One region of the Dysosmobacter sp. Sow4_B12 genome, then DNA from elsewhere that is predicted to be linked to it. Evidence: a T-box and tRNA genes for the amino acid it is inferred to sense, from the RefSeq annotation. Region 1 holds a T-box; the other regions hold tRNA genes.
What was found. A T-box is a leader RNA that pairs with one kind of tRNA and senses whether it is charged. The one in region 1 lies ahead of leuS (leucine--tRNA ligase), so its partner is inferred to be a tRNA-Leu.

Region 1 (9,837 bases):
CCGGCTGTACAGCAGGTGCAGCGTGGTGTGCTCCATGCCGCCGTTGTACCAGTCCACGGGAGACCAGTACTCCAGCGCCTCCTTGGAGGCCAGGGCCTTGTCGTTGTGGGGGTCCATATACCGCAGGAAGTACCAGCTGGAGCCGGCCCACTGGGGCATGGTATCCGTTTCCCGCTGGGCGGGACCGCCGCACTTGGGGCAGGTGGTGTTCACCCAGTCGGTCATCTTGGCCAGGGGGGATTCGCCGGTATCGGTGACCTCATAGCTGTCCACCTCCGGCAGCAGCAGGGGCAGCTGCTCCTCCGGCAGGGGAACCCAGCCGCACTTGGGGCAGTTCACCAGGGGGATGGGCTCGCCCCAGTACCGCTGGCGGGAGAACACCCAGTCCCGGAGCTTGAAGTTGGTCTTGGGACGGCCGATGCCCTGCTCGGTGACCCACTTCTTCATGGCGGGGATGGCCTCCTTGACGGTCATGCCGTCCAGGAAGCCGGAGTTCACCATGATGCCGGTGTCGTCCTTCAGCGTGAAGGCCTCCTTGGTGATGTCGCCGCCCTTGACCACCTCGATGATGGGCAGGCCGAACTTGGTGGCGAACTCCCAGTCGCGCTGGTCGTGGCCGGGCACGCCCATGACGATGCCGGTGCCGTAGCCCATCAGCACGTAGTCGGACACAAACAGGGGCACATGCTTGCCGCTGGCGGGGTTGATGGCCTCGATGCCGTCCAGGCGGACGCCGGTCTTTTCCTTGTTCAGCTCGCCGCGCTCGAAGTCAGACTTGTGGGCGGCCTCCTCCCGGTAGGCGGCCACGGCGTCCCAGTTTTTGATCTGGTCCTTCCACTGCTCCAGGAAGGGATGCTCGGGAGAGATGACCATATACGTCACGCCGAACAACGTGTCGCAGCGGGTGGTGTAGACCGTCAGCTTGTCGCCGTTGGTGGCGGTGAAGTCCACCTCGGTGCCCTCGCTGCGGCCGATCCAGTTGCGCTGCTGGATCTTGACCCGGTTGATGAAATCCACGTCCTCCAGGTCGTCGATGAGGCGGTCGGCGTACTTGGTGATGGCCAGCATCCACTGGCTCTTCTCCTTGCGGATGACCTCGCCGCCGCAGCGCTCGCACACGCCCTCCACGACCTCTTCGTTGGCCAGGACGATCTTGCAGCTGGTGCACCAGTTAACAGGCATGGAGGCCTTATAGGCCAGGCCCTTCTTGAACATCTGCAGGAAGATCCACTGGGTCCACTTATAGTAGCTGGGGTCGGTGGTGTTCACTTCCCGGTCCCAGTCAAAGGAGTAGCCCAGCATATGCAGCTGCTTGCGGAAGTTTTCCACATTGTCGTGGGTCACCTTGGCGGGATGGATGTGGTGCTGGACGGCGTAGTTCTCCGTAGGCAGGCCGAAGGCGTCGTAGCCGATGGGGAACAGGACGTTATAGCCCTGCATCCGCTTTTTGCGGCAGATGATATCCATGGCGGTAAAGGGACGGGCATGACCCACATGGAGTCCCTGGCCGGAGGGATAGGGGAACTCGATGAGTCCAAAGAATTTCTCCCGGGTGGTGTCCCCGGTGACGGCAGTAAAGGGCTTTTCCTCCAGCCACTTTTGCTGCCACTTTTTCTCAATGGCTGTAAAATCGTACTTCATATTTTTCTCCCTTTCGGATGTGATTTACAAAAAAACACCCCCGACCAAACCTGGTCAGGGGCGTTGAAAACGCGGTACCACCCTGCTTCAGCCGCCATACGCGGCCCTCTCGGCCTGTAACGGGGCCAGCCGTTTTGCCCTACTGTGGATTCAAGCAAAAGACTCCGGGACCAGTATACCGCAGGCTCCCCCACCGGCTCACACCAGCCGCCGGCTCTCTTTGGGCGGGACGCCCGGGCTTTCTTCCCATCAAAGTCGCTAACAGGTCTATTTTATGAGTGTTTCGGGTGTTTGTCAAGGAAAAAGCGGAAATTCTTCCGCTTTTTCGCCCTGCGTCACGTATTCGCCGGGATGACGGTGCCATCGGGGGCATACCAAGTAACGCCAGCCGCCAAATTCTCCGCCAGCCAGGCGTCGAAATCCACCTTTGCCACCGCTTCACCGCCCAGCTCATATTCGCCGCCGGTGGCCCACTCCTCCCGGTGGCCCAGCTCCTGCTGTTCAAACACACCGTCCCGGAAGGACATCCGGTAATACCAGCTGCTGCCGGCGCCGCCGGAGCCGATATAGACACCGTTTTGCCGCAGGTCCTCAAACCACCGGACGGGAAACACGACAGCATAAAAAGCCTCGCCTTCCTGGTGGAAAATCAGATAGTACCACCCCAGTTCCTCAAAGAGCATCACCAGCTCCGGCACGCCGTCTCCGTCCACGTCCTGCACCGCCAGCCGGTTCAAAGCCAGCTCCTCCGGCGCTTCGCCGTTCCATGCCCATACGGCTTTGTGAAACTCCGCCAGAGTCACGGTCCCCTGCTCCCGAACGCCCTCGCTGGTCTTGTGGTAAGGCGCGTCCTCTGTCAGTTCCGTTCCGTTGATCCAGTGAAAGGCGGCATCCTCCTCCAGCACCGGGAGATAGCGGGAAAGTCCCTCCCTTTCCTCCGGGGACATGGTGTCCCGCAGGGCAGCAAAGTCCACGGAGGCCAGAAGCTGCGCGGAAGCCTCCGGCATCTCTTCCGTCTCCTCCACCTCCGCCGGCGGTGAGGGCTCCGTGGGAACGGGCGCCGTTTCCTCCCGGGTACCGCAGGCCGTCAGAAAAAAAGCCGCCAGCAGCGTCAGAAGCGCGGCGACCAGCATCGGTTGTTTTCTCATAAAAATCCACCCCTACACTGTTTTGTCAACAGTATAGGGGTGGTCAAATATTATGTCTACTACTTTTCTGTTGCAAACTGACAACAAAAAGTTACAGGCGGCTCCTCAGTCCGCCGTCAGCACACCGCTGAGGTCCAGCGGCGTGCCGTCGCTCCACAAACGCCGCCCCGCAAAATCTCCGATTTTGTGGGGACCCCCGCGATTTGACTCAAATGGGCAGGCAAAGCCCGCCCATTTCAAGGTTTCGCCTTGCGGCGAAACGCTTGGACGCGCCACCGGGCGCGCCTTGCCCAGCTCAGTCCGCCGTCAGCACACCGCTGAGGTCCAGCGGCGTGCCGTCGCTCCACAAACGCTCTAAGGAGTAGAACTCCCGGGCCTCGGGGGAGAACACGTGGACCACCACGCAGCCGTAGTCCAGCAGGACCCAGGTGCCGTCCCGGTAGCCCTCCCGGCGGAGGGGATTCTCTCCCGCCTGCTCCGCCAGCGCCTTTTCCACGGCGCCGCACAAGGCGTTGATCTGGGTGTTGGAGCTGCCGGTGGCAAATACGAAATAGTCCGCCAGGGTGGTCTGCTCCGTCACCTGGATGGCGGAGATCTCTTTGCCCTTCTTCTCGTCCAGGGCCTTGGCGGCGATAATGGCCAATTCTTTCGGTGTCATATGATCCATCCTTTCTTATCCTTCGGGAGCCGGGTCGATGATGGCGAAGCCCGGTTCCTCCGTGGTGGGTTCCGTGGGTGCGGTGGGCTGCGCCGGAGTCTCCGGCGCAGGCTCTGTCTGGGCGGCAGGCGGTTCCGGCTCCGCCGGTGTCGCCACAGGCGTTTGCGGTTCTGTCTCCGGCTTGGTCTCCGTCGAAGTGTCCGGCGGCGCTGCGGAAGCGCCGGGGTCCGCATCTCCAGAACCAGTCGTACCGGGGTCCGTTTCCGTGCCGGGGGCCACCACGATGATCTCGCCGGTCTCCGGGTCCAGCACGTTGCCGTTTTCATCCACCAGCGGCTCCTCGTTGTTTTCCGCCGGCTCCTCTGTGGTCTGCGCGGGCTTTACCGGCGGCAGGGCAGCCCTGCTGTCCTCCACATGGCCGGTGGTGGAGCTGACAGAGCCATTGGAATTAACGGACATGATATCCAGATCGCTGAGGGTAAAGGTCTCCACGAAGGGACTGAGCTCGTTGTTCACCAGGTCCAGCAGCTCGCGGGCGTTAGGCACCACGTAGGACTGCATGTTCCGGTAGGTGCGGCTCCAGCAGGGCACCGGCGTGTTGGGCATGGTGACGAACTTCACATTCTCCACCTTCAGTCCGCCCGTGACGGCCTGCTGGCCGAACCAGCAGATATTGCTGAAGCTCAAATCAGTCTCCACGTTATTCTGGAATACCTTGGCGAACTGGTTGATCTTGGTGAAGTTCTTTACCTGGAGCAGCTGCTCCACCACAGCCTTCAAGAACGCCTGCTGGGTCTTGATGCGGCCCAGGTCACCGTCCGGATAGCCGTATTTCATGTTGTTGTCGTGGCGGTAGCGGATGACCTGCATGGCGTCGTCGCCGGAGAGGAGGCGGTAGCCCTTCTCCTGGTGGATGTGCAGGTCCTGATAAGGATCGTCGTAATTCATGTCCCGAGGCACGTCGAAGTACACGCCGCCCATGGCGTCCACGATCTCGCCCACGGCGTCCCACTCCACCACAACCTGGTAGTCCGGCTCAAAGCCCACCAGCTGGGCGATCTCCCGGTACAGAGCGGTGATGCCCTTTTCACCCTGTCCGTTCATATTATAGACGGAATTGATGCGCTTGATGTCCCAGGAGACGTTCACCATGGTGTCCCGGGGGATGGACATAACGGTGGCTTTCTGATTGGTCACGTCGTAGCTGGCCAGCAGGATGGTATCCGTGTTGCCGCCGCCGCCGGTATCCCGGCCCAGAATGAGGACTGTGTACCAGTTGTCGCTTTTCCGCTCTCCGTCGGCCCGGGGCTGGGTGCCCTCGCCGTAGTCGATGGCCTCCTTCGCCGGGTCCTCCTCCCGGCTGATGAGCTCCGGCTCCACAAACAGGCGCTGGCAGGCCACCACCGCTGCCAGCACGATGGCCATCACCACCGCCACGGCCATCAGGATCTTTTGCTGACGGGTCAAACGGCTGGGCTTTTTCGCTTTTTTCTCCGCGTGGCTTCCGGCCACTCGCTTTCCTTTTTGTTGTTTATCCCACATTTGCTTTAACCCTTCTTATCGTCTCAAGGCGTCCCGCGCCTCAATGGTGGCGTGGTGCACCGGGTTTCCCATATCCGTCATCTCCCGGACCGTCATTTCCAGGCCCAGGAGCAGGCCCTTGTCCAGGTCCTCGTAACAGGTCCGGCGGAGCTTGTCCACGCCCGGAAAGTCCCGGGAGGGCTCGATATAATCCGCCAGATATATGATCTTTTCCAGCAAGGTCATATCCGCGTGCCCGGTGGTGTGCCACCAGATGGCGTGATAGATCTCATCGTCCACGCCGAACACGTCCCGGGCCACGGCGGCGCCGGTCTTGGCGTGAAGCAGCTTCAGCGCCTTTTGCTCCAGCTCGTCCAATACGATGCCGTACCGGCGGCAAAGCTCCAGCTGCTGCTCCATATTCAGCTTCTTCGTGCAGTCGTGGAGCAGCGCCGCCACCCGGGCCTTTTCCACACCGGCGCCGTACCGCTCCGCCAGGCGGATGGCCTCCTGCTCCGTGCCCAGCACATGGGGGATGCGCTGGTACTTGAGGTAGCTGAGGGCCACCGGCCGCAGTTGGGCAAGAGGCAGGTGCTTGAGGTCCGCGTGGGTGCCGTACAGGCCGTGGCGCAGGATGTAGCCGTACACCGCGGGGGGCAGCAGGTGTCCGCCGCCGCCCTTTGCAAGCTGCGCCCGCAGCTCCGTGGAGCTGACATCCACCACCCCGGGGATGGTCATGGTAAAAATGCGGGCCTGGGGATAGGTTTTATAGAGGTAATCCCGCTGGGGAGAAAACAACGCCTCCGTGTCCTCCTCCGTCCGGCCGAAGGCGGCGATGCCCGCCAGGGCGAAGATCTCCTCCGGCGCGTGCCAGGCCTGGAGGGTGAGGAACATATCCGTCCCCATCAAAAGCCACAGCTCGTCATCGGGATACCGGGCCTTCAGCGCCGCCAGAGTGTCGGAGGTATAGCTCTTCCCCTCCCGGTGCACCTCCAGGTCCGCTACCTCCACCCTGCCGCCAAGGCCGGTCTGTTCCGCCGCCAGGCGGGTCATCTCCAGCCGCTGCTGCGGCGTGGGAGAGCCGGCGGGAAGATTCTTGTGGGGAGGCAGCCCCGCGGGGACCAACAGCAGCTTATCCAGTTTCAGCAGTTCCGCCGCCGCCCTGGCCGCCGTCACATGGCCCAGGTGGGGCGGATTGAATGTGCCGCCGTAAATGCCAATTTTCACGGTCTCATCTCCTGTTTTTTGTCCAGCGGTCAGATGCTCTTCTTTTTCGCGGCCTTCACCAGCTGGATGCGCTTGTCCTTGGGCTTGGAGTGGCTCTCCCGGTACAGCACGAACTTGGTGCCGATGACCTGGACCACCTCGCTGCGGGTGGCCTTCGCCAGCTCCTCCGCCGCAAGGCGGGCGTCATACTCCATATTGTTCTCCAGCACCCGGCCCTTGATGAGCTCCCGGGCCTCCAGGGCATCGTCCGCCTGCTTCACCAGGTTTTCGCCAATGCCGTCCTTGCCGATGTGGACGATGGTGTCGATGCTGTTGGCAAGACCCCGCAGCTGGGCCCGCTGTTTGCTTGTCAGTTCCATTTGATTCTCCTAAATTACTTTTAATAGACGTTTATTTCCGCAAATAAGTTGCAAGCTTTTCCGAAAAAGATGCCAGGGCCTTGCCCCGGTGGGAAATGGCGCTCTTCTCCTCCGCCGTCAGCTGGCCGAAGGTCTTGGCCAGAGCGGGCACAAAGAACACCGGGTCGTAGCCGAAGCCGCCCTCCCCCATGGGGGCGAAGGCGATGGTGCCGTCACAGCGCCCCTCCGCCGTCAAGGTGTCGCCATTGGGGAAGGCGCAGGCGATGGCGCAGGTGAAATGGGCCGCCCGGGTGGTCTGGCCTCGCAGGCTGTTCAAAAGCAGCGTATACCGTCCCTTGTCGTCCAGGCCCTCGCCGCCGTAGCGGGCGGAATACACGCCGGGGCCGCCGTTGAGGGCGTCCACGCAGAGGCCGGAGTCATCGGCGATGGCGGGCAGGCCGGAAGCGGCGCAGATGGCCTTGGCCTTCAGCATGGCGTTTTCCGCGAAGGTAGTGCCGGTCTCCTCCACGTCCACGGTGATGCCCAGTTCCCTGGGGCTCACCACTTCCACACCAAATTGCGCCAAAATGGCGCTCATTTCCTTGATCTTGCCGGGGTTGTGGCTGGCAAGGACAAATTTTTCAGACATCAGAGCTTCCCTCCCAGCACTTGCTTTTGAATGGCCAGCAGTTCCCGGTTGCCCTTGGCGCACAGGCGCACCAGCTCCTGCTGCTCCGCCAGGGTGAAGGCCCGGCCCTCGCCGGTGCCCTGGAGCTCAATGAGCTCCCCCTGCTCGTTCATGATGCAGTTCAAGTCTACCTGGGCCCGGCTGTCCTCGCTGTACTGCAGGTCCAGCATGGGCTGCTCGTCCACGATGCCGGCGGAGACGCCGGTGACATAGTGGCGGATGGGGCTGGAGGCCAGCGCTCCCTCCTCCACCAGCTTGCGGCAGGCCAGGCACAGCGCGATAAAGCCGCCGGTGACGGAGGCGGTACGGGTGCCGCCGTCCCCCTGGAGCACGTCGCAGTCGATGGTAATGGTATGCTCCCCCAACTTGCTCATATCCACGGCGGCCCGGAGAGACCGGCCCACCAGCCGTTGGATCTCAGCGCTGCGGGGGCTGAGCTTCAGCTTGGAAACGTCCCGCTTGCTGCGCTCCCGGTTGGCCCGGGGCAGCATGGAATACTCGGCGGTGACCCAACCCGCTCCCTCGGGGACGTGGGGCGGGGTCCGGTCCTCCACGCTGGCGCAGCAGAGGACCTTCGTATCGCCGCACTCGATGAGGCAGCTGCCCTCCGCGAATTTCACAAAGTCTGTTGTTATTTTGATGGGGCGCAGCTGGTCAAACGCCCGTCCGTCTTTTCTGGTCATAGTCGTTCCTCTTTATATCTTTTTATAATGTCCAGGGCTCTTTTATCAGATGATGGCCTCCACGTATTCCCGGGCGTCGAAGGGCTTTAGGTCGTCGATGCCCTCGCCCACGCCGGCCAGCTTCACGCTCACGCCCAATTCCCGGGCGATGGCAATGACAATGCCGCCCTTGGCGGTGCCGTCCAGCTTGGTCAAGACGATGCCGGTGAGGCCCGCTGCCTCTTTAAACTGCTTGGCCTGGATGAGGCCGTTCTGGCCGGTGGTGGCATCCAGCACCAAAAGGGTCTCCCGGGCGGCGCCGGGGCACTCCCGGTCGATAATCTTGGAGAGCTTGGAAAGCTCCGCCATGAGGTTGGCCTTGTTGTGGAGGCGGCCGGCGGTGTCGCACAGTACCACGTCCACGCCTCTCGCCTTGGCGGCCTGGAGGGCGTCGAACAGCACGGCGCCGGGGTCGGCGCCCTCATGCTGGCGGACCAGCTCGCAGCCCGCCCGCTGGGCCCAGATCTCCAGCTGGTCGGCGGCGGCGGCCCGGAAGGTGTCCGCCGCGCAGAACAGGACCCGCTTGCCCTCACTTTTCAGCCGGCTGCCCAGCTTTCCGATGGAGGTGGTCTTGCCCACGCCGTTGACGCCGATGAACAGCACCACGGAGGGGGGCGTGGACAGGTCCAGGGCCGTGCCGCCAACATCCATCATGTCCACCAGGATGTCCCGCAGGGCGGCCTTGACCTCCTCCTGGTCCCGAAGCTTTTCCTTGCGGACCCTGGTCCGCAGCTTTTCCACGGCCTCCAGGGCGGTGTCCATGCCCAGGTCCGCCAGGATGAGGGTCTCCTCCAGTTCCTCGAAGAAGGCCTCGTCCGCCTCCGTGAAGCCGGAGAACAGGTTGGTGGTGATTTTTTTCAGTTTGTCAAAAAAGCCCATAACATTCGTCCTTTAGTCAAGTTCTTTACCGCAATGGGGACAATACCCACCCGGCACAAATTTTCTTCCCAGATACTGTCCGCAGTGCGGGCAGCGAAACAGCAAATGTTCCAAAACCAGCGCAAGGATGAAACAGGCGCTCCCAATCACCACAAGCAACCTGTAACTTTCACCGTTTCCCCCGCTTAACCAGCCAGCCAGCAGAATCAGAAGAACCGAGAAAGCGCCCACAGCCAGGACGATCAAGTTTTTCATTTTGCTGCTCATCGGCGATCTCCTTATTTGATATTCAATTCCTTCGCCATGTCGTTCAAATTGATGGTCAAAATCTTACTGACACCTTGTTCCTGCATGGTGACGCCGTAGAGGACGTCGGCCTCCTCCATGGTGCCCCGGCGGTGGGTGATGACGATGAACTGCGTCTTTCCCGCCAGGCGCCGCATGTACCGGGCCACCCGGATGACGTTGGGCTCGTCCAGGGCGGCCTCGATCTCATCCATGACGCAGAAGGGCGTGGGGTGGACCTTCAAAATGGCGAAATACAGGGCGATGGCCACGAACGCCTTCTCGCCGCCGGAGAGCAGCGAGATATTTTTCAGCGTCTTTCCCGGGGGCTGGGCCTTGATCTCGATGCCGCAGCCCAGAATGTCGTGCTCATCCTCCAGCTCCAGCGTGGCCTGGCCGCCGCCGAAGAGGTCCGTGAAGGTAGTCTGGAAGCTCTCGTTGATAAGCCGGAACTGCTCCGAGAAAATGCGGGTCATCTCGGCGGTGATGTCCTCGATGATGCCCTCCAGCTCGCCCTTGGCCTTTTCCACATCGTTGCGCTGGTCCGTCAGATACGTATACCGGCCGTTCACCCGGTCGAACTCCTCGATGGCGCCGATGTTGGGGGTGCCCAGGGCCTTGATGTCCCGGTTCAGCTCGCCGATGCGGCGGGTGGCCTTGGGAATGCTCTCCAGCTCCATGCGCTGGGCCTGGGCGTCGCTGTGGCTGAGCTCGTAATGCTCCCACAGCC
Region 2 (9,837 bases), on a different contig from region 1:
AAGTCCAACGCCTTCGCCATCTCCAAACGGCTGGGCCTGCCGGACGAAGTCATTGAGGCGGCCAAGGTCCAGATGAGCGGCGAGAGTGTCCGGTTCGAGGATGTGCTCACCCAGCTGGAGGCCAAGCGCCAGGCCCTGGAAAAGCGAGAGCAGGAGGCCAACCGCCTGTACCGGCAGCGGGAGGAGGATGCCCGCAAAGCCCGGGAGTTCCGGGAGCAGATGGAGCGGGCCAAGGAGAACGCCCGCAGCCGGGGCGAGGCGGAGGCCAAGCGCATCCTGCGGGACGCCCGCTCCGCCGCGGACGAGGTGTTCGCGGAGCTGGCGGAGATGCGAAAGCAGCAGGCCAAGGCGGAACGGACCATGAACGCCAACGAAGCCCGGGCGGAGCTGCGGCGGAAGCTGAACGAGGCGGAGGACGCCGTGTCCAAGCGGGACCAGCGCCAGGAGCCCATCCCCAAGCCCAGCCGTCCCATCCGGGAGGGGGACCTGGTGGAGATCCCCGGCGTCCGCACCCCGGCGGAGGTGGTGTCTGTCGGCAAGGACGGCACGCTGCAGCTGAAGTCGGGTATTTTGAAAATGAAAGCCAAGGCCGATGAGGTCCGTCTCATTGAGGACGACGAGCGGGCGGCAAAAAAGAAAAATCCCGCTGTCACTGTCCGCCAGAACGCGGACCGGGCGCTGCGGACCTCCGCCAGCCGGGAACTGGACATCCGGGGCATGGAGACCCTGGAGGCCGAGAGCGTGGTGGAAAATTTCCTCTCCGCCGCCGTCATGGGCCGGCTGGACACCGTCACCATCATTCACGGCAAGGGTACCGGCGCCCTGCGGAAGGCCGTCCACGACATTCTGCGCCGGAACAAGGCGGTGAAGAGCTTCCGCCTGGGCGTTTACGGCGAGGGCGAGAGCGGTGTCACTGTGGTGACACTGAAATAAGGAGAAGCTATGGAACTGACCTTTCGCTTCGCCCAGGAGGCGGATACGCCGCTGGTCCTGGATTTTATCAAAAAGCTGGCGGAGTATGAGCATCTGCTGGACCAGGTGGTGGCGGATGAGGCCATCTTGTCGGACCAGCTGTTTCAAAAGAGGAACGCGGAGGTGCTCTTCGCCCTGGAGGATGGGAAAGAGGTGGGCTTCGCCCTGTTCTTTCATAATTTTTCCACCTTTTTGGGCCGGGCCGGGCTGTACCTGGAGGACCTGTTCGTCCTGCCGGAGCACCGGGGCAAGGGGTACGGTAAGGCCATTTTCCGGAGGCTGGCCGCCATTGCCCGGGAGCGGGGCTGCGGCCGCATGGAGTGGTGGTGCCTGGACTGGAACACGCCCAGCATCGCTTTCTACAAGTCCCTGGGGGCGGAGCCCATGAGTGACTGGACTGTGTACCGTCTGACAGAGGAGACCCTGGAAAAGCTGGCGGAGGAGTGACGCCGTTGCGAAGCGGCGGAAAACCTGCTATACTATTTAAAAATAACTTGTGAGGTGGCCTGTTATGCAAGAGCTTGAGAAAATGTTCCACATCCACTGTGCTCCCGGCGACGTGGGCCGGTACTGCATCCTGCCCGGCGACCCGGGCCGGGTCCCTGCCATCGCGGCACTGTTTGACGATGCGAAACAGGTGGCCTATAACCGGGAGTTCAACGTCTGGACAGGCACGCTGCTGGGAGAGAAGGTGACCGCCTGCTCCACGGGCATCGGCGGTCCTTCCGCCTCCATCGCCATGGAGGAGCTCCACAAGTGCGGCGCAGACACGTTTATCCGCACCGGCACCTGCGGCGGCATCGACATCAGCGTCCAGTCCGGCGACATCGTGGTGGCCACCGGCGCCATCCGGTATGAGCATACCAGCCGGGAGTACGCACCCATTGAGTTTCCGGCGGTGGCGGATTTTGAGATCGCCGACTGTCTGGCCCGGGCCACCCGTTCCCTGGGCCTGCCGCTGCACACCGGCATCGTCCAGTGCAAGGACAGCTTTTACGGCCAGCACGACCCGGAGGCCTCTCCTGTGTATTACGAGCTGAAGGCCAAGTGGGACAGCTGGAAGCGCCTGGGCGTCAAGGCCAGCGAGATGGAATCCGCGGCGCTGTTCGTGGTGGCGGCGGCGCTGGGCTGCCGCTGCGGCTCCTGCTTCCATGTGGTGTGGAACCAGGAACGGGAGGCCGCGGGCCTGGACCAGAAGAAGAGCGAGGACACCTCCAACTCCGTCAAGGTGGCGGTGGAGGCGCTGAAGCTGCTCATCCAGGAGGACCGCAGGGCCGGCCGATAAAGGACCCCAGAAAAAAAGGGCGCCCCATCCCCGCCATTGGCGGGGATGGGGCGTCCTTTTCCGGCGGTCAGGTCCGGTCCTCCACGATATGCACATTGAGATGGTTGTAGGTCATCTCCACGCCGTGGTCCTCGAAGCCCTTGCGCAGGTGCTCGCCCAGGTCGAAGTACACGTCCCAATAATGCGCCGGCTCGGTCCAGCAGTAGACGGTGTATTCAATGGCGCTTTCACCGTAGTTGGTCAACCGCACGGTGGGAGCGGGCTGGGGGAGGATGTGCTCCGTCATGTCCAGTGCCTGGAAGCAGGCGGCCTTCACGGTATCTGTGGGAGCGTCATAGGAGGCGGTGACCTTCTGGATCACCCGGCGGCTTCCCATGACGGTGTAGTTGGTCATCTGGGAGCTGGCCAGCTCCTTGTTGGGCAGCATGACCAAGAGGCCATCGGGCGTCACCAGCTTTGTGTGGTTAAGGCCAATCTCCTCCACGGTGCCGGAGGTGCCGCCCACCTCCACAAAGTCGCCGATGGTGAAGGGGTGGGAGGATAGGATGACCAGCCCGCCGGCCACATTGCCCAGAATATCCTCGGCGGCCAGGGTGACACCCAAAGAGCCGACAGACAGCAGCGCCACCAGGGAGGTGATGGGGATGCCCAGGCTGTCCACCACAATGAGGGCGGTGACGATGTACAGCAGCAGCTTTGCGCCGGAGAGCAGGTATTTCTGTACCCGCAGGTCCAGCCGGGACCTGCCCAGCAGCTTCCGTGCCAGCTTCAGCAGAATGCGGACCAGCAGCAGGCATACCAAAAGCGTCAGTAAAGAGGTGAGGATCTTTCCCAGGGTCAGAGTACCCACGGTCAGATCCATCAGCCCGGAAAGATCAGTTCCAGTCATGGGGATTAAGCTCCTTTCATACTTTTATAATAAGTGACTTGAACACCATACCGAAAAAGAGGTGAAAAGTCAATGGCGCGGGAGCTTGAAAAGTTGGGAGGTTCGCTATGAAAAAAACGAGTTACTAGTATCAAAAAAAGTAATAGCTGATTATATAAGATTAATATTAACAGTCTCTTCCAAAAAATGATATACTTTTACACAGAGAAGAGAGAATTGACCCCGGCAAATCTGTGCAATTAGACTAAGAGAGAGGCGTATCAGCGGAGCGGATAAGAAAGAGGAGGAAAATTTATGGATCGTACCTTGAACAAAAAAGGCAGTGGCCTGGCACTCGTCCCGTTCCTGGTGTTCGTTGTGATTTACCTGGGCGCAGGCCTCATCCTGCAGAGCCAGGGCGTCGAAATGGCGTTTTACCAGTTCCCGTCTGTCACCGCTATGTTCATTGCCCTGCTGGTGGCTTTCGCCATGACCAAGGGCAACATCAACGAGCGTTTCCGTATCTTTGCCAAGGGCGCAGCCAACGAAGACGTCTTGACCATGCTGATCATTTATCTGCTGGCCGGCGCGTTCTCCAGTGTGGCCGCCTCCATGGGCGGACGTGACGCCACCGTCAACCTGGGCTTGAGCCTGATCCCCGTCCAGTTCTTGACCGCCGGCGTGTTCATCATCTCCGCCTTCATGGGCACCGCCACCGGTACGTCCATGGGCACCATCGGCGCCATCGTTCCCATCGCCGTCGGCGTGGCCGACAAGGGCGGCTTGAGCGTTCCCCTGGTGGTGGGCGCCTGTGTGGGCGGCGCCATGTTCGGCGACAACCTGTCCATGATCTCTGATACCACCATCGCCGCCACCCGCAGCCAGGGCTGCGAGATGCGTGATAAGTTCCGCGTCAACTTCTTCATCGCCCTGCCTGCCGCCCTCATCACCATCGTGATCCTGTTGGTCATGGGCCGGCCGGAAACCATGCCGGACATGGGCGTTCTGGAGTACAGCATCATCAAGGTCCTGCCTTACCTGCTGGTCTTGGTCCTGGCTCTGATCGGCATGAACGTGTTCCTGGTCTTGACCATCGGCATTTTCGCCGCCGGCATCGTGGGCCTGGCCACCGGCTCTTTGGATATCTTCGGCTTCGCCCAGAGCATCTGGGGCGGCTTCACCGGCATGAACGAAGTGTTCTTCCTGACCCTGTTCTGCGGCGGTATGTCCCAGATGGTCACCCACAACGGCGGCATTGTCTGGCTGATCGAAAAGCTCCGCAGCATGATGAAGAGCAACAAGTCCGCCCAGCTCGGCATTGCCGCGCTGGTATCCCTGGCTGACTGCGCCACCGCCAACAACACCGTGGCCATCGTCCTCAGCGGCAGCGTGGCCAAGGACATCAGCCATGAGTACAAGGTGGATCCCCGCCGCACCGCTTCCTTGCTGGACGTGTTCTCCTGCGTGTTCCAGGGCATCATCCCCTACGGCGCGCAGATCTTGACCGCCGCGGCTCTGACCTCCGCCTACGGCATTGCCATGAGTCCCACGGACATCATTCCCAGACTATGGTACTGCTGGATCCTGGCCATCGTGGGCATCCTGTCCATCTTCGTTCCCTTCGCCGACGGTATCTGCCGCAAGGACCCCTGGAACTGGGAGTATGATGTGGCCGAGTCCGGCGTGGCCGCCAAGAAGGCCGCTCTGGAAGCGGAGGCCGCTGAGCCCCAGGGCTGATTGGGAACATAGCATTCAAAAAGCTTACAGCGTACAAAAGAGAGCGCCGGTTCCGGCGCTCTCTTTTGATGTGTTCGTTATGGATTCGTATTTTCAAAACTCTTTCCCAGAGATTGGTGCATGGATTCCGTGAATCGGATGGAGTCCGCCACGGACTGCTCCAAAAGGCCCACGAACTGCTCCGCCTGCGGGGAGAGCTTGCTGTTTTTGGGAACGATCCAGCCGATGCGGACGCGAGTCTTTCCTGCTAAAGGAATGGAAACGACGCGCGGATTGCTGAGCCCCTCCGTCAACAGTCCGCTGCCGGTGGTAAAGGCGTCTGTCCGGGCCAGAACACTGATCATGGTGGAGCGGTTGTTGACATTGATGCATTTGGCAGGCTTTTTCAAAGACAGGATCTGGTATTCCTCGGAAAAATCCGTGGCCACGCCCTGGTCGTGTTCAAAGGAGACATACGGGTAGCCGGCCAGGTCCGAATCCGACACGTGGTCCAGCTTGGTCAAGGGGTGATCCGCCCGGACAAACACGCAGGGAGCCACGGCGGCGATCTCGTGAAACTCCAGCTCCCGGGAATCCAGCAGGCGGCGGATGATTTTTTCTGTCAGCTCCGTTAAGAAAATGACGCCCACATCCGCCCGGTGGTCGTATACGTCGTCAATAACGGCGTCCATGCCGGTCTCCTTGCTGGAAAAACAGAAGCGGTTCACATCTGTTGTTTCAAGCATCCGCAAAAAGGCGTCCTCTGTGAAGGGGTAGCGCTGGGTGGAAACAGAAAAACGGACGGGGGCGCTTGTGTTCCGGGCTTCTCCGTAGAGACTTTCGATCCGCTTTTTCTGCTCCAGCAGGGAGACGGCATAGCTGAGAAATTCCTTCCCCTCCGGCGTGAACTCCACACCCCGGTTGCTGCGGACGAAAAACTGGATGCCCAGTTCTTCCTCCAATTCCCGGACGGCGGTGGAAATGCCGGACTGGGAGAGAAAGAGCTTGTGAGCCGCTTTATTGATGGAGCCGCATTTTGAGATCTCTACAACATAGGTCAGTTGCTGAAAGGTCATGATACACCTCCTAAAATACATGGATAGCCATTGCCCATTATAGGGCACTTCCTGCGGGAAGTCAAACATGTTATTAAAAAAAGCGGTAACAGATTGCGGAAATCCCATACTAACACCTTGCGGAAAAGCGTGATAGTATATAGTCAGAAGTTGATAAAAACTCAAAAATAAAATTTGATGTTTATAGTCAACATCACCACGTTTCCGCAGATAACATCCCTTTTCTCTCTAAATTCTCTCTCCCGACCTGTTAAAAACGGAAAATACAGCAGATAGCGAAATTTTGAACGCAGAAATAACAATCCGCCGGTGAAAGACACTGGGGCGGACCGGAAAGAAAGGACGGAACTTATTATGAACACTGAGAAGAAGATGGGCTTTGCCACTCGCCAGATCCACGTGGGCAAGGTGAAGAACGCTGCCGGTTCCCTGTGTGATCCCATTTATCAGACCTCTACCTTTGAGTTTGATTCTGTGGAGCAGGGCGGTGCCCGCTTCGCCGGCCAGGAGGATGGCTACATCTATTCCCGCCTGGGCAACCCCACCGTGGCGACCGTGGAGGCGAAGATGGCCTCTTTGGAAGGCGGCGAGGCCGCGCTGTGCACCGCTTCCGGCATGGGCGCCATTTCTTCCGCCCTGTGGAGCGCCGTGGTGGCCGGTGATGAGATCATCGCTGACGAGACCCTGTACGGCTGCACCTATGCTCTGCTGAACCACGGCATGGCCAAGTTCGGCGTGAAGGTCACCCTCACCGACCTGACCAAGATCGAGAATCTGAAGAACGCCTTGAGCGACAAGACCAAGGTCGTTTATTTCGAGACTCCCTGCAACCCCACTTTGAAGCTGCTGGACATTGAACTGATCGCCAAGACCGCCCACGAGTATAACCCCGCCATCCGGGTCATCGTGGACAACACCTTCTGCACCCCCTACGTGCAGCGTCCCTTGAGCCTGGGCGCCAACGTGGTGGTCCACAGCGCTACCAAGTACCTCAACGGCCACGGCGATGTCATCGCGGGCGTCATCGTCAGCGATGCCGAGTTTGTGACCCAGTGCCGTATGTTCGGCTTGAAGGATATGACCGGCGCCGTTATGAGCCCCTTCAACGCTTTCTTGATGGCCCGCGGCATGAAGACCCTGGATATCCGCATGGAGCGTCACTGCGCCAACGCCAAGAAGGTGGCGGAATTCCTGGCCAGCCATCCCGCTGTTGAGAAGGTCTACTATCCCGGCCTGGAGAGCTTTGAGGGCCATGAGATCGCCGAGAAGCAGATGCGCCTGCCCGGCGGCATGATCTCCATTGAGCTGAAGGCCGACCGCGCCGCCACCGCCGCCGCTCTGAACAAGCTGGAGCTGTGCACCATCGCCGTCTCCCTGGGCGACGCCGAGACCCTGGTGGAGCATCCCGCCACCATGACCCACTCCACCTATACCTCCGAGGAGCTGAAGACCGCCGGTATCTCCGAGGGCCTGGTCCGCATCAGCGTGGGCCTGGAGGATCCCGAGGACATCATCGCCGACTTCAAGGCTGTTCTGGATACCTTGGTGTAAGCCATACTGGACTCTCCCCCAGTACTACCCATATACATCTCCCAAACGCAAAGGGACCTGCCATTCGGCAGGTCCCTTTGCGTTGCTGCGATACATAACTACTTCAACCAATGATGGTTCACAAACCAAACAGAACCCCAGGGGGCTGCATCCGAAAGCGGGGAGCAGGGAGAATGAGCGCGCTCTGACTTAAAAAAGTCGGAGCAAGCGATATGCAGCTTGCTCCGAGGTGGAAAGCGTGAATACTTTCGAGGCGCAGGCTTTTAAGCCTGCACCAAAAACCCAACCGCGAATCCAGCGAAGCGAATCGCGGTTGGAAAGGAGGAGCAGTGGAATGAGCGCGCTCTGACTTAAAAAGTCGGAGCAAGCGATATACAGCTTGCTCCGACGTGGTGCGCGAGGAGGGACTCGAACCCTCACGTGCGTAATGCACACTAGAACCTGAATCTAGCGAGTCTACCAATTCCACCACTCGCGCGTATATATGCAGTTAAGACCCCACAAGGGGACCCACCGGAATTGCTTCCGGTGGGATTTGGTGCGCGAGGCGGGACTTGAACCCGCACGTCCGTAAAGGACACTAGAACCTGAATCTAGCGAGTCTGCCAATTCCACCACTCGCGCATAGAGCGGTCATCTTTTAGGGATTTCCGAACTGGTGCGGCTGACGGGATTTGAACCCACACGTCGATTCGGACACCAGCACCTCAAGCTGGCCTGTCTACCAGTTCCAGCACAGCCGCAAATGAATACTCCCTGGAAAAGACTGCTTGATTATTATAGCCAGAACCGGCGACAATGTCAACCATAATTTTTGCTTTTCCAAAAATATTTTTCTCCCGCCGGTCTCCGGCGGGAGAAAACAAAGGGGCCTTATCGGCGCTCCATGGGAACGTAGGAGCGGTGCTCTTCCACGCACTCGTAACGGGGGCGGATCAGCTTGCCGCCGGCGGACAGCTCCTCCATCCGGTGGGCGCTCCAGCCGGAGATACGGGCCACGGCGAACAGGGGGGTGTACAGCTCCATGGGCAGGCCCAGCATCTCGTAGACAAAGCCGCTGTAAAAGTCAATGTTGGTGGAGAGGACGCTCTTGTGCTGCCGTTCCATCAAAAGCTGCTTGCCGATGGTCTCCACACTGTTGTACAGGGCCAGCTCCCGCTCCCGGTGCTTTTCGTGGGCCAGGCGGGTCACATAGTCCCGGAACACCTCGCACCGGGGGTCTGTTTTCGTGTAGACGGCATGGCCCAGGCCATAGATGAGGCCGCTGCCGTCGAAGGCCTCCTTGTTCAAAATGCGGGTCAGATAGTCCGTCACGCAGTCCTCGTCGGCCCAGTCCCGCACATGGGTCTTGATGTCAGACATCATGGCCATGACCTTGCTGTTGGCACCGCCGTGGCGGGGGCCCTTCAAGGAGGCCATGGCGGCGGCGATGGCGGAATAGGTGTCCGTCCCGGAGGAGGTGACCACGTGGTTGGTGAAGGTGGAGTTGTTGCCGCCGCCGTGGTCCGCGTGGAGCACCAGAGCCACGTCCAGGGTTCGGGCCTCCAACTCCGTGTAGCTGCGGTCCTCCCGCAGCATCCGCAAGAAGTTTTCCGCCGTGGACAGCTCCGGCAGGGGCACGTGGATGAACAGGCTCTCGCCCTGGCTGTACCGCCAGGCCTGGTAGGCGTAAATGGCCAGCACCGGCATGTTGCTCATCAGCTGCAGGCACTGGCGCAGCACGTTTTCAAGGCCGATGTCGTTGGGCTTGTCGTCATAGCAAAACAGCGTTAAAATAGCACGCTGCATGGTGTTCATCAAGTCCTGAGGCGGGTTTTTCAAAATGACGTCCCGGAAGAAGTTGGTGGGCAGGGTGCGGTACGAGGCCAGCTGCACGCAGAAATCCTGCAGCTGCTCCTTTGTGGGCAGCTCGCCGAACAGCAGCAGATACGCCGCCTCCTCAAAGGCAAAGCGGCCCCGCTTCGCGGACCCCTTCACGATTTCCCGGCAGTCGATACCGCGATAGTACAAAATACCGTCGGAAGGGGCAATGTGCTCCCGGTCAGCGGCATCCATATACACGTTGTAGGACTGGATCTCCGCCACGCGGGTCAGACCCGTGAGAACACCGCGGCCGTCTTCATTCCGCAGGCCCCGCTTGACATTGTACTCCTTGTACAGTCTGGGATCGATGAAATTCTTTTTCTCCCACTGCTCCTTCAGGGACAAAATGGCGGGGGTGATCTCGCAGTAGGCGTTTTCGCGGTTTTCTTTCCAAATCATGGGGAGGGACTCCTTTCGGTGACGGCGGCGGCACGCTCTTTTTGCAATATTAACATGATGCACTTTCATTTTCAACGGAAAAATAACTGAAAATTTTAAAAAATTTT
Region 3 (9,837 bases), on a different contig from region 1:
CCTAAGAACCCCTTGAAATGCGAGTACTTCCTGCCCTCCGTGGCCAATGCCCAGATCCAGAAGGGCCTGGGCACCATCCGCGTTCTGCCCACGGAGGATGTGTGGTATGGCGTGACCTATTCCGAGGACCTGCTGTCCGTGAAGAACGCCATCCAGACCATGAAGGACCAGAAGATCTATCCCCAGGAGCTGTGGATGCAGCCCTCCGCCGCCTATCACTTCCCGCTGGAGGGTGCGCCCTTCTCCCTGGAGCGCTATGGCTGCGGCCACATCAATCAGACGTATCTGCTGGTCACCACCTCCGGCCGCCGCTATATTCTCCAGCGCATCAGCGACGCCTTTGACGTGCCCGCCTTGATGAAGAACATCGAGGCCGTGACGAAGTTCACGGCGGAGCACACCAGCGACCCCCGAGGCGCCATGAAGCTGGTGCCTACTCTGGACGGAAAGAGCTATTACCAGGACGGGACCGGCTGCTACCGCGTCTACGATTTCGTGGAGGACAGCATCTGCCTCCAGGCGGCGGAGACGCCGGAGGACTTCTATGAGAGCGCCGTGGCCTTCGGCTCCTTCCAGCAGCTTCTCTCCCAGTTCCCGGCGGAGACCCTCAGCGAGCCTATCCCCAACTTCCACAACACCATTGACCGCTACCGCATCTTCCATGAGACGCTGGACAAGGACCCCTGCGGCCGGGCCAAGGACGCCCAGCCGGAGATCGCGTTCGCGCTGGCCCGGGAGCAGGAGGCCGGCACCCTCCAGCGGATGCGGGAAACTGGCGAGCTGCCCCTGCGGGTGACCCACAACGACACCAAGCTGAACAACGTCATGCTGGACGAAAAGACCCGGAAGGCGCTGTGCGTCATTGACCTGGACACGGTCATGCCGGGTCTGAGCGTCTATGACTTCGGTGACTCCATCCGTTTCGGCGCGGCTACCGCCGCGGAGGATGAGACGGACCTGGGGAAAATGACCATCGACCTGGAGCTGTTCCGCATTTACACCCGGGGCTTTTTGGAGGCCTGCCCCGGCTTGACGGATAAGGAGATCGAAATGCTGCCCATGGGCGCCAAGACCATGACCTTGGAGTGCGGCGTCCGCTTCCTGACGGATTACCTGGACGGCGACCACTATTTTGCCGTGCACCGGGAAGCCCACAACTTGATCCGCTGCCGTACGCAGTTCAAGCTGGTTTCTGAGATGGAGGCCAAGTGGGAGCAGCTGGTGCAGATCGTAAAGGAGGAAGCCGCAAGATGACGATTTTGGTAACAGGCGGTATGGGCTATATCGGCAGCCACACCTGTGTGGAGCTGCTGAACCGGGGGCTGGATGTCGTCATCGTGGACAACCTGGTCAACTCCAGTTCCGAGTCCATGAAGCGCGTCCAGGCCATCACGGGCAAGACGCCTGTGTTCTATGACCTGGACGTTCGGGACGAGGAGAAGCTCTCCCGGGTCTTCGAGGAGCATCCCATCGACTGCGCCATCCACTTTGCCGGGCTAAAAGCAGTGGGTGAGAGCGTGGCAAAGCCCATGCTCTATTATGACAATAACCTAAACTCCACCATCACCCTTTGCCGGGTCATGGAGAAGTACGGTGTCAAGCGCTTGATCTTCTCCTCCTCCGCCACCGTTTACTCCGGAGACAACGAAATGCCTTTAACGGAGGACTCCAAAACCGGCAACTGCACGAACCCCTATGGCTGGACCAAGTATTTCGGCGAGCAGATCCTCCGCGACCTGGCGAAGGCCGACCGGTCGTGGAGCGTGGTGCTGCTGCGCTACTTTAATCCGGTGGGCGCCCATGAAAGCGGCACCATCGGCGAGGACCCCAAGGGCATCCCCAACAATCTGATGCCCTTTATCTCCCAGGTGGCCGTGGGCCGCAGGGACCATCTCTCCGTGTTCGGCGACGACTATCCCACGCCCGACGGCACCGGCGTGCGGGACTATATCCATGTGGTGGATCTGGCCCGGGGCCATGTGGCGGCTATCGACTATCTGATGAGCCATACCGGCTCGGAGGTGTTCAACCTGGGTACCGGCACCGGATACAGCGTGCTGGACATGGTCCACGCCTTTGAGGAGGCCAACGGCGTCAAGATCCCCTACGAGATCACCCCCCGCCGCCCCGGTGACCTCCCCACCTGCTACGCGGACCCGAAAAAGAGTGCGGAGGTGCTGGGCTGGAAGGCGGAGCGTACACTGGTGGACATGTGCCGGGACAGCTTCCGCTGGCAGAGCCAGAACCCTAACGGCTACGAAAAATAACAGCATTTACCGCGCACGGTAAAAATCAAACACCTCTGTTGCCCGCCCCGGCTTCAGAGGTGATTTGATGAACACGAAAAACCTCTGAAATCTTTTGACAGAGTTGCGTTTATCTGTAAGGAGTGCTGATGTATGAACCTGTATGGAATTGAGATCGACAGCAAGAATGTACCCGAGCTGGACCCCGCATTTATCCCCATTCTGAAGTTCAACCGCGCTTTCTTGAAGGATGCCGCCAAGCCCGTCTCCATCGCGGTGGAGCGAGCCGGCGGCCAGATCGCCACCACCCACACCTTTATCCACGGCACGCCGGAAATGGCCGCCGCCGACCGCTATTATATCGACCGCCTGGTGAAGACTGAACTGTGGATGAAGGGCGGCTACAAGGTGTATGTGAACGACAAGGACATCTACGACTATCTCCGCGGCGTGTACTGTGAGGGCGGAGCACGGGCCTTTGACTGGGAGTTCATGGCCGATGTCTTTGAAAAGCCCTTTGAGGTGGTCTTGACCGGAGACATCCCCGAAACGCTGGATAAGCCCGTTCCTATGGGCGGCCATCTGGAGGGCTGCCGCATCGGCTTTGACGCCGGCGGCTCCGACCGCAAGGTCTCCGCTGTCATCGACGGCGAAACGGTTTTTTCCGAGGAGGTCGTGTGGCTGCCCAAGGTCAATCCGGACCCCACCTACCATTACGAGGGCATCGTTTCCGCGCTGAAGTCCGCCGCGGCCCATATGCCCCGGGTGGATGCCGTGGGCGTCTCCTCCGCCGGAATCTACATCAACAACCGCACCATGAAGGCCTCCCTCTTTCTAAAGGTCCCCAAGGACCTGTATGAGGAGAAGGTGAAGGACATTTATATCCGCGCCATCACCGACACCTTCGGCGACGTGCCCTACGCCGTCGCCAACGACGGCGATGTGTCCGCTCTGGCCGGCACCATGAGCCTGAACGACAACAACGTGCTGGGCATCGCCATGGGCACCAGCGAAGCCGTGGGCTATGTGGACGAAAACGGGCAGATCACCGGCTGGCTCAACGAGCTGGCATTCGTCCCCGTGGACGCCAGCCCCGACGCCATGCAGGACGAGTGGTCCGGCGACATCGGCTGCGGCGTGAAGTACTTCTGCCAGGACGGCGTGAACAAGCTGGCGCCCCGGGCCGGTATTGAACTGGACGAAAGCCTGTCCCCCGCCGAGAAGCTGAAGGTCACCCAAAAGCTGATGGAGGCGGATGATCCGCGGGCTGCCAAGGTCTACGAGTCCATTGGCTGCTACCTGGGCCACACCCTGGCGTACTATTACGAGAAATACGGCTTCCGCTATGTGCTGCTGCTGGGCCGCGTCATGAGCGGCAAGGGCGGCGACCTTCTGCTGGAAAAGTGCCAGCAAGTACTGAACGACGAGTATCCCGAGGCTGCCGCCGGCTTCAAGCTGACGCTGCCCGACGAGAAGTTCCGCCGGGTGGGCCAGTCCATGGCCGCCGCCAGTTTGCCGGAGCTGAAAAGGTAAACGGCCGCATCGGTTTCAGCCGAGCTGGCACTTCTTTCGGAACACGGAGGACGTGTCTTGCTTTGCCGATGCCACAGGCTGCCGCGATATCACGCAGGTCAAGCGGGGCTTGGCATCGGTCAGCGGCACAGGTAAGGCAGATACGGCTTCTGTGCCCCGTTGTCCCCGCTTCCATTCTCCAGCTCCGCAGGGAGACTGGGCTTATGCGGCGGACGAGGCTGTCCTGCCCGCGTTCTGAGTCTTTATACGGTTTTCTATGCAGCAAAAACCTCCGGCTAGCCGGAGGTTTTTGCTGCATAAGCGAGAACGTTTTTGAGGCATTGACTTCCCGTCCCGCACCCAACCGCGAACCCAGCGAAGCGAATCGCGGTTGGAAAGGAGGATCGACGGAGTGAATGAGCGATGACTTTTTAAAATAAAAAGTCGTCGCGAACGATACGAAGTCCGCGACGTGGAAAGCGCGAACACTTTCGAGGCACAGCTTTTAGGTCTGCACCCAAAACCAAATCGAAGCCCAGCGCAGCGGGTTCGATTTGGAGAGGAGGAGCAGCGAAATGAGCGCGCTCTGACTTTTGTAAAAAGTCGGAGCAAGCGATATGCAGCTTGCTCCGACGTGGTGCGGGCATGGGGACTCGAACCCCAACGCATCACTGCACGAGAACCTAAATCTCGCATGTCTACCAATTCCATCATGCCCGCAAATATGAGCGGCAGGGCTGCCTGCCGCTATTTTGTTATCCTCTGTTTTTACACGGCGAGGAACCGAGGCGGAGCGCAACGCTTGATCCGCGCTTATAAAAACAGGACAAGCCTGCTTTTACCATAGGCTGAATGCGGCCAGTGACGAAACAGAAAACCTTCCCTGTAGTGACAGCACCCAAATCTCGCATGTCTGCCGATTCCCTCACAGGCGCGTATTGCGTTTTCAAAAGGCCCAAAGACAAATGTAGTATACCACATTCTGCACCCTTGAACAATAGGAAATTCTGCGCTACAATGAACAAAGAATGATAAAGAGAGGTCCTTTGTTTTATGTCAACTCCTTGCGTCGCCGCGATCCATGACATGTCCGGCTTCGGCCGCTGCTCGCTGACAGTGGCCATTCCCGTTCTCTCCGCCATGGGCGTCCAGTGCTGCCCCCTGCCCACCGCGTTCCTCTCCACCCACACCGGCGGATTTGAGAACTTTACCTTTCTGGATATGACAGACGAAATGCCCAAAGTTGCCGCCCACTGGAAATCCCTGGGGCTCCGCTTCCAGGCCGTTTACAGCGGCTTTCTGGGCAGCGAACGGCAGATCGGCATCGTGGAAGATTTTATCCGGGATTTCCGCACGCCGGACAGCGTCGTGGTGGTGGACCCGGTCATGGGCGACCACGGTGATGTCTATCAGACCTACACGCCCGCCATGTGCGCCGGCATGGCCCGCCTTGCGGAGCAGGCGGATGTCATCACCCCCAACTTGACGGAGGCCGCCCTGCTGCTGGGCATCCCCTATGACGCCCTCCCCGCCGGGGAGGACGGCTGCCGGGAGATCGTGGAGCGGCTGAGCCTGGGTGGCCGCCGTTCCGTGGTGCTCACCGGCGCCTCCACCGCTCCCCACCTCACCGGCGCCATGTGCTTTGACGCCGCCTCCGGCCGCACAGAAGCGGTGCAGACCCGCCGCGTGGACCGGGAGTTCCACGGCACCGGCGACGTATTCGCCAGCGTTCTCACCGGCGCCCTGGTCCACGGCCGCTCTCTGGCGGAGGCAGCCGGACAGGCGGTGGAGTTTATCCGCGCCTGCGCGGAACGGACTGCCGCCGAAGGCCTTCCTCTCCGGGAGGGCGTGGACTTTGAGCCGCTGCTGGGGTTTTTGACAGGGGGAGCGTCATGACCGCCATGCCCTCCCTGCGCCGCGTCAACGTGCTCTACACCCTGGTACAGCTGACCTACTGGGCCGCCTTCGCCGCCTTTGCCGGCTACCAGACCGCCCTGCTGCTGGGCCGGGGCTTTTCCAGCGGAGACGCCGGCGTGTTCGCCGCCACCCGCTGCCTTGCCGGCATCATCGCCCAGCCGCTGCTGGGTGGGTGGGCGGACCGTCACCAGACCGTTCCCCTCAAGCGCATCCTCTGCGTCTGCCTGGGGCTGGGTTTGGCGGTGAACGCGGTGTTTTACTGCACCCGCCTGGATTTCTGGGGCACCGGCCTTATCTTCCTGGCTCTGGGCGTGCTGGATCTGAACATCTATCCCCTGCTGGACTCCTTGGCTGTGCAGTTCATCAACGCCGGTCTGAACGTGAATTACAGTCTGGGCCGGGGTCTTGGTTCCTTTTCCTACGCCGTGGCCTGTGTGGTGTTGGGACGCCAATCCGCCGCCTGCGGCACGGAGTCCGTCCTGCTGACCCACATGGCTCTGCTGGTGCTTCTCATGGCCATCATCGCCGTGTATCCCACCTTCCCCACAGAGGTTCTGCCGCCTCAGACCCAGCGTACCCGCCCTCACTCTATCGGCCAGATCCTCCGGTCCAACCCGTCTTTTTCCCTCATGCTGGCGGCGGTATTTTTTGTCATGACCGCCATTATGCCCATTGTCAGCTTCACGGTGAACATCATCACGGACCGGGGCGGCGACACCTCCCACCTGGGACTGGCCCTGTTTCTCATGGGCGCCTCGGAGCTGCCCGCGGCGCTGCTGTTCCCCCACCTGTGGCGGCGGCTGGGCAGCCGGGGCATGATGGTGCTGTCCGTGGCCTTTATGGCGCTTAGGCCTCTGCTGTTTCTGCTGGCGCCTTCTCTGCTGTGGGTCCTGCTGGTCCAGCCCAGCCAGATGCTGGGCTACGGCCTCTTTACCCCCGCCTCTGTCTATTACGCCAACGAAAACGTCTCCCCCGCCGACCGGGTCCAGGGCCAGGCCATCATGATGATCGCCTCCAACGGCCTGGGCGGCATGGTCGGCAATCTCATCGCGGGCTATGTCATCGACCTGGGCGGCGTCAACGCCATGCTGGCGCTGTGCACCGCCGTCGGCGCCCTGGGCCTTTTGCTGGCCCTGGCAGCCGTCCGCCTTTCCCGCAGGCAGGCGTAACGCCTTTTTCGTGTTTTTTTTTGCGGCTTTAGGCCGCATCATAAGGAGGTTTCATATGAAAGTACTTCTGCTCAACGGCAGCCCCCACATGGACGGCTGCACCGCCGCCGCTTTGCGGGAGGTTGCCGCCACCTTGGAATGTGAAGGGGTGGAGACGGAGATCCTCCACGTGGTGGGCCAGCCCATCCGGGGCTGTACCGCCTGCCGCCGGTGCAAGGAGGCTCCCGGCCGCTGCGTGTTTGACGACGACCTGGTAAACCGCGTTCTGGAAAAAATGGAGCGCTCCGACGGTCTGGTCATCGGCTCGCCGGTGTACTATGCCTCCGCCAACGGCGCCCTCATCTCCCTGCTGGACCGGATGTTCTTCGCGGGAGACTGCTTCCGCTACAAGCCCGCCTGTGTGGTCTGCTCCGCCCGCCGGGGCGGCGCCACCGCCACCTATGACCAGCTGAGCAAGTATCTGGCCATCAGCGGCATGATCCAGGTCCCCTCCTGCTACTGGAACATGGTCCACGGCACGAACAAGGAAGAAGTGGTCCGGGACGGCGAGGGCATGCGGAACATGCGGGTGCTGGGCCGGAACATGGCCTGGCTGCTGCGGGTCCTGGAGGCCGCCGGAAAAACAGTCCCCCTGCCGGTGCTGGACCCACCTGTCAAGACCAACTTTATCCGTTGACAACGCTTTTACAAAAACACGGGACACGCCGGATGGCGTGTCCCGTATGTTTATCACTCATCGGTCAGCGCGGCCCCAGGCAGGCGCCGCGCTGTATGGCTTGTATGTAGAGGTAAGGACCTTTTCGAACACCCGGGCCTCCGGGTCCTCGATGCGCTTGAGGATCTGCTCTCCCGCGGCCAGTCCCAGCTCCTCCACCGGCTGGATGATGGAGTCCATCTGGTTCTCATACAGCTGGTAAATCCCGGAATCATAGTCCACAAAGCTCACCAGGTCGATGTCCTGGCCCAGGCGGATGCCCCGCTTGTGGAGGTGGATAATGGTCTCGCCGCCCATGAGGCCCTGGCAGACGATGATGGCGTCGCACTTTTGCTGCAGCAGCTCGTCCAGGCAGGTGTGGGCGCTGTCCTCCATGGAGTTGCCGTAGCGGATGAGGGACTCATCCTCCGGCAGGCCGCAGTCCACAATAGCCTGCTGGTAGGCGGAGATCCGCTCCCGGGTGGTGGACAGCCGGGGCAGGCCGCCGATGATGCCGATGCGCTGGGCGCCCTTCCCGGCCAGGCGGCAGACGCTGCGGTAAATGGGGCGGAAGTTGGATACACAGATGGAGGAGTATTTCTTCACATCGAAGGTCCGGTCCACCAGCACCACCGGAAAGCCGGCGGGGATGAGGGAATCGAACCGCTGGAAATCATCCATGGTGCTGGCAATGAGCAGCCCGTCCACCAGACCGGCGGACAGAAGGCGGATATTGTTCTCCTCCCGGTCCATATCCTCCTTGGTGTTGGCAATGATCAGATGGTAGCCGTGGGCCGCCAGGCAGGTCTCCACGGACTCGATCATGGTGGCGAAGAACTTGTTGGCAATATCAGGTACGATAAAGCCCACGGTCTTTTTCTTGCCGGTGCGGAAGCTGCGGGCGGAGGCGTCCGGCGTATAGCCCAGCTCCGAGATGGCCTGGTACACCTTTTCCTTGGTCTCGCTGGAAACATAACGGGTATTGTTGATGGTGTGGGACACCGTGGCGGTGGAAACGCCCGCCAGCTTGGCCACATCACTGATCGTCACTTTCATAGGCTTTTCCTCTTGCGTAATCGGTTTTCACATTACGTAATCTATTTTTTCTTTCAGTATAAGGCCCTCTGTTTGATTCGTCAAGCACTTTTCCCCATATTTCCCCGCATCTTTGTCCAAAAATACGTTTTTCTTATCAAAAATTACAATTCAAAACCCGGATTGTTATTCGAAATGACAGTTGCCAAAAAGTTTCCCGTGTGATAGTATACTCGTGTAAATCGATTAAGCAAAACGTTTGCGCAAACGTTTTGACGGCAGTTCTCTGTTCCGTCTATTTTGAAAGGAGTTTTTTTGACTATGAAAGCCAAAATCGGTATCAATGGTTTCGGCCGTATCGGCCGCCTCGTTTTCCGCGCTGCCTTGACCCACGATGATGTGGAAGTCGTCGGTCTGAATGACCCCTTCATGAACCCCGAGTATATGGCCTATATGCTGAAGTATGACAGCACCCACGGCAAGTTCCCCGGCGAGGTCTCCGCTGAGGACGGCGCCCTGGTGGTCAACGGCAAGAAGTACCCCGTCTTCACCGCCATGGACGTCAAGGACATTCCCTGGGCCTCCGTCGGCGCTGAGTATATCTGCGAGTGCACCGGCAAGCACCTGACCAAAGACCTGTGCCAGGGCCACATCGACGCCGGTGCCAAGCACGTGGTCATGGGCGCCCCCTCCAAGGACGACACTCCGATGTTCGTCATGGGCGTCAACAACAGCAAGTACACCTCTGACATGAAGTTCGTGTCCAACGCCTCCTGCACCACCAACTGCCTGGCTCCCATCGCCAAGGTCTTGAACGACAACTTCGGCATCGTCGAGGGTCTGATGACCACTGTTCACTCCGTCACTCCCACCCAGAAGCTGCTGGACGGCGCTTCCTTGAAGGATTGGCGCGGTGGCCGTGCTGCCACCGGCAACATCATCCCCTCCTCCACCGGCGCCGCCAAGGCCGTGGGCAAGGTCATCCCCGAGCTGAACGGCAAGCTGACCGGCATGTCCATGCGTGTTCCCACTCTGGACGTGTCCGTGGTGGACTTGACCGCCAAGCTGGCGAAGCCCGCCTCCTACGAGGAGATCTGCAAGGCCATGAAGGCCGCCTCCGAGGGTGAGCTGAAGGGCGTTCTGGGCTACACCGATGAGCCCGTGGTGTCCTCCGACTTCCTGGGTGATCCCCGCACCTCCATCTTTGACGCCGAGGCCGGCATTGCGCTGACCGACACCTTCGTGAAGGTCGTGTCCTGGTACG

Region 2: it encodes a tRNA-Leu, which carries the amino acid that the T-box ahead of leuS (leucine--tRNA ligase) is inferred to sense. The anticodon was not compared.
Region 3: it encodes a tRNA-Leu, which carries the amino acid that the T-box ahead of leuS (leucine--tRNA ligase) is inferred to sense. The anticodon was not compared.

Annotation. Positions count from the first base shown of each region.
Region 1 is NZ_JBQKKR010000001.1:481,347-491,183, forward strand. Features, by position in the region: gene leuS (leucine--tRNA ligase) at 1-1,641, opposite strand, end outside; T-box leader at 1,695-1,903, opposite strand; gene ACTQ4R_RS02545 (hypothetical protein) at 1,977-2,789, opposite strand; gene rsfS (ribosome silencing factor) at 3,085-3,447, opposite strand; gene ACTQ4R_RS02555 (LCP family glycopolymer transferase) at 3,463-4,989, opposite strand; gene nadD (nicotinate (nicotinamide) nucleotide adenylyltransferase) at 5,005-6,195, opposite strand; gene yhbY (ribosome assembly RNA-binding protein YhbY) at 6,225-6,554, opposite strand; gene ACTQ4R_RS02570 (XTP/dITP diphosphatase) at 6,586-7,182, opposite strand; gene rph (ribonuclease PH) at 7,182-7,904, opposite strand; gene ftsY (signal recognition particle-docking protein FtsY) at 7,950-8,822, opposite strand; gene ACTQ4R_RS02585 (hypothetical protein) at 8,835-9,089, opposite strand; gene smc (chromosome segregation protein SMC) at 9,101-9,837, opposite strand, start outside.
Region 2 is NZ_JBQKKR010000011.1:36,152-45,988, reverse strand. Features, by position in the region: gene ACTQ4R_RS10010 (endonuclease MutS2) at 1-933, shown strand, start outside; gene ACTQ4R_RS10005 (GNAT family N-acetyltransferase) at 943-1,419, shown strand; gene udp (uridine phosphorylase) at 1,484-2,257, shown strand; gene ACTQ4R_RS09995 (mechanosensitive ion channel family protein) at 2,325-3,146, opposite strand; gene ACTQ4R_RS09990 (Na+/H+ antiporter NhaC family protein) at 3,441-4,862, shown strand; gene ACTQ4R_RS09985 (LysR family transcriptional regulator) at 4,940-5,917, opposite strand; gene megL (methionine gamma-lyase) at 6,272-7,468, shown strand; tRNA gene ACTQ4R_RS09975 (tRNA-Leu) at 7,859-7,946, opposite strand; tRNA gene ACTQ4R_RS09970 (tRNA-Leu) at 8,005-8,092, opposite strand; tRNA gene ACTQ4R_RS09965 (tRNA-Leu) at 8,125-8,211, opposite strand; gene ACTQ4R_RS09960 (citrate synthase) at 8,342-9,730, opposite strand.
Region 3 is NZ_JBQKKR010000003.1:39,084-48,920, reverse strand. Features, by position in the region: gene ACTQ4R_RS05305 (phosphotransferase) at 1-1,254, shown strand, start outside; gene galE (UDP-glucose 4-epimerase GalE) at 1,251-2,267, shown strand; gene ACTQ4R_RS05295 (ROK family protein) at 2,400-3,779, shown strand; tRNA gene ACTQ4R_RS05290 (tRNA-Leu) at 4,394-4,478, opposite strand; gene ACTQ4R_RS05285 (pyridoxamine kinase) at 4,812-5,654, shown strand; gene ACTQ4R_RS05280 (MFS transporter) at 5,651-6,844, shown strand; gene ACTQ4R_RS05275 (flavodoxin family protein) at 6,900-7,520, shown strand; gene ACTQ4R_RS05270 (LacI family DNA-binding transcriptional regulator) at 7,578-8,594, opposite strand; gene gap (type I glyceraldehyde-3-phosphate dehydrogenase) at 8,895-9,837, shown strand, end outside.